2 regions of the Streptomyces sp. x-19 genome follow, and region 2 is predicted to be linked to the other one. Evidence: riboswitches for the same ligand, from Rfam matches in the RefSeq annotation. Region 2 holds a riboswitch; the other holds the start of a gene.

Region 1 (4,206 bases), on a different contig from region 2:
GTCCCAGTACGGCCGCGAACTGGATCAGGGTGAGCACGGCGGCGGTCGGCAGGTCCAGGAAGTCGGCGGTCTGCCGGTAGATCTCCACCTCCAACGTGGAGAAGGTGGGTCCGCCGAGGATCTGCACCACTCCGAAGGAGGTGAAGGTGAAGAGGAACACCATCAGCGCCGCGGCGGCCACCGCCGGCCCGAGCGCGGGCAGCGTCACCTTCCGCCACGCCGCGAACCTTCCGACGCCCAGGACCCGGGCCGCCTCCTCCTGACGCGGGTCGAGCTGGGACCAGAGCCCGCCGACGGTGCGGACGACGACGGCGTAGTTGAAGAAGACGTGCGCCAGCAGGATCGCCCACACCGAGGTGTCCAGCCGGACGCCCCACAGGTCGTCCAGCAGCCCGCCCCGGCCGACCAGCGCCAGGAAGGCGGAGCCGACGACGACGGTGGGCAGCACGAACGGCACCGCCACCACCGCCCGCAGCAGTTGTTTGCCGGGGAAGTCGAAGCGGGCGAAGACGTAGGCGCCGGGCAGCGCGATCAGCAGCGTCAAGGCGGTCGAGGCAGCGGCCTGCCACACCGTGAACCACAGCACGTGGAGGACGTCCGGATCACCGAGCACGGCGCCGAAGCGGCCGAGTTGCCACTGCCCGCCGTCCTTCAGCCCCCGGCCGACGATCACGGCGACCGGGTAGGCGAAGAACACCGCGAAGAAGACGAACGGCACGACCATCAGGCCGAGCCGCACCGCCGTGGTCCGCGCGGTCCCCCGTTGCCGGGTGCGGGCTACTTCAGAACGAGCGAGGACCACTGCTTGACCCACTGGTCACGGTTCTTGGCGATCGTCTCGGGTGCGAGGGTCGCCGGCTTGTCGATCGTGGCGCCGTAGCGGGTGAACAGCTCCGGCTCCTTGGCGTCCTTGCGTGCCGGGTTGACGAACATCTGCAGCGGCATGTCCTCCTGGAACGTCTTCGACAGGAGGAAGTCGAGCAGCGCCTTGCCGCCCTTCTCGTTCTTGGCGCCCTTGAGCAGACCACCGAATTCGATCTGCTGGAAGCAGGTGCCGGTCGCGACGCCGGTCGGGGCCTCCTTCGGGGCGGGGTTCTTGCCCATCACTTCGGCGGGCGGGCTGGAGGCGTAGGAGACCACCAGCGGCTTGTCCCCCTTGCCCTTGCCGGCCGCGGAGCCCGAGAAGCGCTCGTTGTACGCCTGCTCCCAGCTGTCGACGACCTCGACGCCGTTGGCCTTGAGCTTCTTCCAGTAGTCCGTCCAGCCGGCTTCGCCGTGGGCGGCGATCGTGCCGAGCTGGAAGGCGAGTCCCGGGGAGGAGGTGGCGGAGTTCTCCGTGACGAGCAGGCCCTTGTACTGCGGCTTGAGCAGGTCGTCGAAGGTCTGCGGCGGCGCCAGCTTGTGCTGGGTGAAGTAGGCGCGGTCGTAGTTGACGCAGATGTCGCCGTAGTCGAGGGGCGTGACCCGGTGGCCGTCCTTGTCGAGCTGCAGATCAGCCGGGACGCTGTCCAGGCCCTTGGCCTTGTAGGGGGTGAAGAGCCCGGCGTTCAGCCCGCGCGAGAGCAGGGTGTTGTCGATGCCGAAGAAGACGTCGCCCTGCGGGTTGTCCTTGGAGAGGATCGCCTTGTTGACGGCTTCGCCGGCGTCCCCGCCCCTGAGCACCTTGACCTTGTAGCCGCTCTCCTTCTCGAAGGCGGCCAGGACGGACTTGGAGGCGTTGAACGAGTCGTGGCTGACGAGCGTGACGGTCTTGGCGTCGGCGCTGCTGTCGCCGGCGCTGCCGCATCCGGCGAGTGCCGTCATGCCGGCCGCGGCGGCGAGCGCTGCCGCGGTGATCCTTCTGGTGGTGCTCACTGATTTCCTCCTGGCTGGCCAGGAAGAGACGCGGCCCCGCCCGGTGCCCGCTGCGTTCTTTGTCGGAGACGTTCGGCAGCGGGCGGTGGGCAGGGCGCAACAGCATGAGTGACGACCGAACTTCCTACCCGGAATGACCCGGGCGAGGTTCAAGGGTCTGCGGCGTCGTCGGGCTACGACGTGTCCGCACTCTCAGCGCTGTGGCGCTCCCCTGTCGGAATGTGCATTTGTTCGACGACACCGTACCAGCGGGTGGCTCAGCGCTCCGAGGCTGCAAGCTGTCCGCAGGCGCCGTCGATCTCCTGGCCCCGGGTGTCCCGCACGGTCACGGGCACGCCGTGCGCCTCGATGGCCCGCACGAACGCCAGCTCGTCCTCGGGCCGCGAGGCGGTCCACTTCGAGCCGGGGGTCGGGTTGAGCGGGATGAGGTTGACGTGGACGCGCTTGCCCTTGAGCAGCCGTCCCAGCAGGTCACCGCGCCACGCCTGGTCGTTGATGTCGCGGATCAGGGCGTACTCGATCGAGACCCGGCGGCCGGACTTCTCGGCGTACTCCCACGCCGCGTCCAGCACCTCGCGGACCTTCCAGCGGGTGTTGACGGGCACGAGGGTGTCCCGCAGCTCGTCGTCGGGCGCGTGCAGCGACAGCGCGAGCCGGCACTTGAAGCCCTCGTCGGCGAACCGCAGCATCGCCGGGACCAGCCCGACGGTGGAGACGGTGATGCCGCGCTGGGAGAGGCCCAGCCCGTCCGGCTCGGGGTCGGTCAGCCGCCGGATGGCGCCGACCACCCGCTTGTAGTTGGCGAGCGGCTCACCCATGCCCATGAAGACGATGTTGGACAGCCGTGCCGGTCCGCCGGGCACCTCGCCGTCGCGCAGCGCCCGCATCCCGTCGACGATCTGGTGCACGATCTCGGCGGTGGAGAGGTTGCGGTCCAGGCCGGCCTGGCCGGTGGCGCAGAACGGGCAGTTCATGCCGCAGCCGGCCTGCGAGGAGATGCACATGGTGACCCGGTCCGGATAGCGCATCAGGACGGACTCGACGAGGGTGCCGTCGTGCAGGCGCCACAGCGTCTTGCGGGTGGTGTCGTCGTCGCACGAGATGTGCCGCACCACGGACATCAGGTCCGGCAGCAGTTCGGCGGCGAGCTTCTCGCGCGCCGCCGCGGGGATGTCGGTCCACTGGGCGGGGTCGTGCGCGTAGCGGGCGAAGTAGTGCTGCGACAGCTGCTTGGCGCGGAACGGCTTCTCGCCGATCGCCGCCACCGCCTCGCGGCGCTCGGCCGGGCTGAGGTCGGCGAGGTGCCGCGGTGGCTTCTTGGCGCCGCGGGGGGCGACGAACGTCAGTTCTCCCGGGGCCGGGCGTGCCATGGGCGGAAACTCCTCTGTGCGACGAGGTCGGGCGGCTTCTGCCGACGCATGACCGGGGTCCGGACGGGCCGGAACCGGGAGACCTCACGGATCGTCCCCGCGGTCGCGGGGACGGAAAGGGCGCGCCACGAACGAGCGACGCGCCCTTCAAGGGTAACCGGCGACGCTCAGCCCGATCCCACGAAGATCACGAACAGCAGCCAGACGACGGGAGCGGTCGGCAGCAGCGAGTCCAACCGGTCCATGATCCCGCCGTGACCGGGCAGCAGGGTGCCCATGTCCTTGATGCCCAGATCCCGCTTGATCATGGATTCGCCGAGGTCACCGAGGGTGGCGCTGACCGCGACCGCGAGGCCGAGCAGCAGTCCCTGCCACCAGATGCCGCCCTTGATCAGGAACTGCATGCACAGCGCGCCCGCCACCATCGCGAAGAGCACCGCTCCGACGAGTCCCTCGCGGGTCTTGCCGGGACTGATCCGCGGCGCGAGCTTCTTCCTGCCGAAGCGCCAGCCGACCGCGTAGGCGCCGGTGTCGCTGACGACCGTCAGCAGCAGGAAGGTCAGCACCCGCTGCGGCCCGTCGTCCTCGGCCGCCAGCATCAGCGCCACGAAGGTCGCCAGGAAGGGGACGTAGAAGGCCGCGAAGATGGCGGCCGTGACGTCCCGGAGGTAGTTCTGGGGCGCCTCGGTCATCCGCCAGACGAGGACGGCGAGCGCGGTGAGCGCCATCGCCACCCAGGCGCCTTCGGCACCGCGCACGTACCCGGCGACGACCATCGCGGTGCCGCCGAGCGCGAGCGGGACCAGCGGCACCCGGATGTCCTTGCGCTCGGCCAGCCGCGAGGTCAGTTCCCACAGGCCCACGACGACGGCGATCGCTATGACACCGATGAACACCGGCTTGTAGACGAAGAGCGAGGCGAGGATGACCACGCCGAGCCCGACGCCGACCCCTATGGCGGCGCGCAGGTTGCGCCCCGCGC
Region 2 (4,206 bases):
ATATGCCCTGGGCACGGTGTGTTCGGCGATCCCGGTCCGAGTCGGCTCGGCCGCCGCGACGCTGGCGGTTTCTCTTCCTGCGACGGAAGTGCACCGATTGCAAGCAGTTACGGAGCGACTACGGAAAATGGCGGAGAGGGTACTAACGACACTCGCCTTCTCTATCAGTATCTGAAAACTCACTCCTTGTGATCTGCCTGCATGTGACCGACGATGGCGTCAATAGGGCTTCCGGGGATGATTCCCGGCCATCTCCGATCAAGTGCGGGGCAGTGGTTGATGAACGACACGGTTCAGGCAGAAGTGATCATGAGCTTCCTCGTCTCGGAGGAGCTCGCCTTCCGGATCCCGGTGGAGCTGGAATTCGACAGCGCCGATCCCTATGCCGTCCGGCTCACCTTCGATCTCCCCGGAGACGCGCCCGTGACCTGGGTGTTCGGCCGTGAGCTGTTGCTGGACGGGCTGACCCGCCCGGCGGGCGAGGGCGACGTCCGGGTCGAGCCGTCCGCCCCCGAGCACCTCAGCGACGTCTACATCAGCCTTCAAGTCGGCCCCGAGCGGGCGCTGTTCCGGGCCAGTGCGCCGCCGCTGATCGCCTTCCTGGACCGCACGGACCGGATCGTCCCGCTCGGCAAGGAAGAGGTCTGCGACACCCTGGAGGCCGCGCTCGACCGGATCCTCACGGAGGCTCCGGCCGGCTGAGCCGCCGGCCCCGGCCCCGGCCCCTCTCCCCTGTTCCCCTGCCCTCGCCGCCCGGCTGTCGGCCGCCCCCGCCCTGTTGCGCCCCGTCCGTCACCCGCACCGTCCCCTCGCACCGGCCGGCCCCGTGGCCCGTCCGCCATCAGTGCTTCCGGCGCCGTCCGCGCGCCGCGCGTCGCCCACCGCGTCCACCGACGGCCCCCGTCCGCCCCGACCCGCCCGGCGCCGGTCGGTCCGCCGAGACCACCAGGGCCGCCAGCAGCGTGGTCACCGGCACCGACGCGACCAGCCCGATGCTGCCCACCAGGGTCCGGACGATCTCCTCCGCGACGACTTCGCTGCCGGCGACCCGCCCGACACTGCTCTGCGCGATCGAGAACAGCAGGAGCAGCGGGAGCGCGGCGCCCGCATAGGCCATGACGAGGGTGTTCACCACCGAGGCGATGTGGTCCCGCCCGATGCGCATCGCCGCGCCGTACAGCTTGCGCCAACCCGCCGTCGGATCGGCCTCCTTGAGCTCCCAGACCGCGGCCGTCTGCGTCACCGTCACGTCGTCGAGCACCCCCAGCGAACCGATGATGATCCCCGCCAGCAGCAGACCGCGGATCTCGATGTTCGGGTACAGCCCGTGCACCAGCCCGGTGGTGTCGTCCGTGTTGCCGGTCAGCAGCGCCCAGTGGGTGAAGACCGAGCCCAACAGTGCGATGAGCAGGAGCGAGGCGAGGGTGCCGAGCACCGCCACCGACGTGCGGGCCGTCAGCCCGTGGCACAGGTAGAGCGCGATCAGCATGATCGCGCTGCCGCCGACCACCGCCACCACCAGCGGATCGGAGCCCTGAAGGATCGCCGGCAGGATGAACAGGGTCAACAGGCCGAAGCTGGCCGTCAGCGCCACCAGCGCGAGCACTCCGCGCAGCCGCCCGATGATCACCACCGCGAAGGCGAAGATCGCTGCCAGCACCCACATCGGCACCGTGCGGTCGACGTCGGTCACCGCGTACTGAAGCTCCCTCGGAGCCTTGGGGGAGTAGGAGACGATCACGTCCTGTCCGGTCGTGTAGTGACGCGGGGCATCCGGTGTCACCACCGTCTGGAAGGTCCGGCCGGTGTTCTCCCCCGTGGTGACCTTGATCGTCGCCTGTTCGCAGGGCTTGCCGCGGGACGCTCCGCCGGCCGGTGGCTGGCCCCCGGGCGTGGTGGGCTGCGGCTGCTGCTCGGCGTGCACCGCCGCACAGTCCACCTCCTCGACCTTGGTGACCCGGGCCTTCTCGGTGGGCTGGTCGAAGCCCACACCGGACGGTTTGTGGGGAGGCGCGCCGCCGGGCCAGAGGACGAGCAGACCGACCGCCACCGCGGCCGCGAACGGGATCAGGACGGCGGCGATGACCTTGCGCAGATGGCGGGACACCGGTGCGGCCGGCCCGTGGCCGTGCGCGTGCGCATGGCCGGCGGTGGCGTGCTGGGTTTCGGGAGGGCTCACCGCCCGATCATTGCAAGAACCCGTGGGCCCCCTGTTCACACCGACGCCTCGGCCGCTACCGTGGTGGCACCTTTGCAATCGCGGGAGCTCGGAGCACCGGGCTGAGAGGGCGCTGACCTCCGTCCCAGCGGTGTTTCACGTGAAACACCGGATGACGGAAGCCGCTGCGTCGACCGCCGAACCTGTTACCGGGTAATGCCGGCGTAGGGAGTTGGGTCTACATGACTCTGCAGGATGCACGCACGCCTGAAAACGGCTCGGCCGACGGCGAAAAGCCGCAGATCGGCTGGCACAAGGGCTACGTTTCCGGATCGCGTCCGGACCTCCGGGTCCCGGTCCGGCGGGTGCACCTCACCAACGGCAAGGACGTGACGCTCTACGACACGTCAGGGCCGTACACCGATCCCCAGATCGAAACCGACGTTCGCCGCGGTCTGGCGCCGCTGCGCGAGAACTGGATCATCGCCCGGGGCGACACCGAGGAGTACGCGGGCCGCCCGATGCGTCCCGAGGACGACGGGATCAAGCACACGTCACCGCGCGGTGGCCTGCGCAACCTCGACGCGGTCTTCCCCGGCCGGCCGCGCCAGCCGCGTCGCGGCCGGGGCGGCACCCCGGTCTCCCAGCTCGCGTACGCCCAACGCGGCGAGATCACCGCGGAGATGGAGTACGTCGCCGTCCGCGAGAACGTCTCCCCCGAGTTCGTGCGGGACGAGATCGCGGCGGGCCGGGCGGTGCTGCCGGCCAACATCAACCACCCGGAGATCGAGCCGATGATCATCGGCAAGAACTTCCTGGTGAAGGTGAACGCCAACATCGGCAATTCCGCGGTCACGTCGTCGATCGAGGAGGAGGTGGAGAAGATGACCTGGGCGACCCGCTGGGGTGCCGACACGGTCATGGACCTCTCCACCGGCCGCAACATCCACACCACCCGTGAGTGGGTGCTGCGCAACTCCCCCGTCCCCATCGGCACCGTTCCCCTCTACCAGGCGCTGGAGAAGGTCGACGGCAAGGCCGAGGAACTGACCTGGGAGATCTACAAGGACACCGTCATCGAGCAGGCCGAGCAGGGCGTCGACTACATGACGGTGCACGCCGGCGTGCTGCTCCGCTACGTCCCGCTCACCGCCAACCGGAAGACCGGCATCGTCTCCCGTGGCGGCTCGATCATGGCGGCGTGGTGTCTGGCGCACCATCAGGAGTCCTTCCTCTACACGCACTTCGAGGAGCTCTGCGACATCCTCGCCGCCTACGACGTCACCTTCTCCCTCGGTGACGGCCTGCGTCCCGGCTCCATCGCGGACGCCAACGACGAGGCGCAGTTCGCCGAGCTGCGGACCCTCGGCGAGCTGAACACCATCGCCAAGCGGCACGGCGTGCAGACCATGATCGAGGGCCCGGGCCACGTCCCGATGCACAAGATCAAGGAGAACATCGACCTCCAGCAGGAGATCTGCGAAGAGGCCCCGTTCTACACGCTCGGCCCGCTCACCACCGACATCGCGCCCGCCTACGACCACATCACCTCGGGCATCGGCGCCGCGATGATCGCCTGGTGGGGCACCGCGATGCTCTGCTACGTCACGCCCAAGGAGCACCTGGGCCTCCCGGACCGCGACGACGTGAAGACCGGCGTCATCACCTACAAGATCGCGGCCCACGCGGCGGACCTCGCCAAGGGACACCCCGGCGCCCAGGAATGGGACGACGCGCTCTCCGACGCCCGCTTCGAATTCCGCTGGGAGGACCAGTTCAACCTGGCCCTCGACCCGGACACCGCCCGCGCCTTCCACGACGCGACGCTGCCCGCCGAACCGGCCAAGACGGCCCACTTCTGCTCGATGTGCGGGCCGAAGTTCTGCTCGATGAAAATTAGCCGAAGCATCACAGAGCAGTTCGGCGGTGCAGAGGGCGCGACCCCCGAGGAGGTCCGGGCCGGAATGCTGGAGAAGTCCAAGGAGTTCGCGGCGGCTGGGAACCGGGTGTACCTGCCTTTGGCTGAGTCCTGATGCCTTGGAGCGGTG

Evidence for each region. A riboswitch is a leader RNA that binds a small molecule or an ion and turns the genes downstream of it on or off. The one in region 2 is predicted to bind thiamine pyrophosphate.
Region 1: linked by a shared signal. The riboswitch ahead of ACLJT4_RS17515 (thiamine ABC transporter substrate binding subunit) and the one ahead of thiC (phosphomethylpyrimidine synthase ThiC) in region 2 are both predicted to bind thiamine pyrophosphate.

What each region holds. Positions count from the first base shown of each region.
Region 1 is NZ_JAJPWK010000006.1:98,136-102,341, forward strand. Features, by position in the region: gene ACLJT4_RS17510 (ABC transporter permease) at 1-739, opposite strand, end outside; gene ACLJT4_RS17515 (thiamine ABC transporter substrate binding subunit) at 778-1,854, opposite strand; TPP riboswitch at 1,958-2,077, opposite strand; gene rlmN (23S rRNA (adenine(2503)-C(2))-methyltransferase RlmN) at 2,112-3,224, opposite strand; gene ACLJT4_RS17525 (phosphatidate cytidylyltransferase) at 3,392-4,206, opposite strand, start outside.
Region 2 is NZ_JAJPWK010000002.1:236,156-240,361, forward strand. Features, by position in the region: gene ACLJT4_RS05395 (IclR family transcriptional regulator) at 1-175, shown strand, start outside; gene ACLJT4_RS05400 (SsgA family sporulation/cell division regulator) at 280-702, shown strand; gene ACLJT4_RS05405 (YibE/F family protein) at 842-2,179, opposite strand; TPP riboswitch at 2,250-2,406, shown strand; gene thiC (phosphomethylpyrimidine synthase ThiC) at 2,401-4,191, shown strand.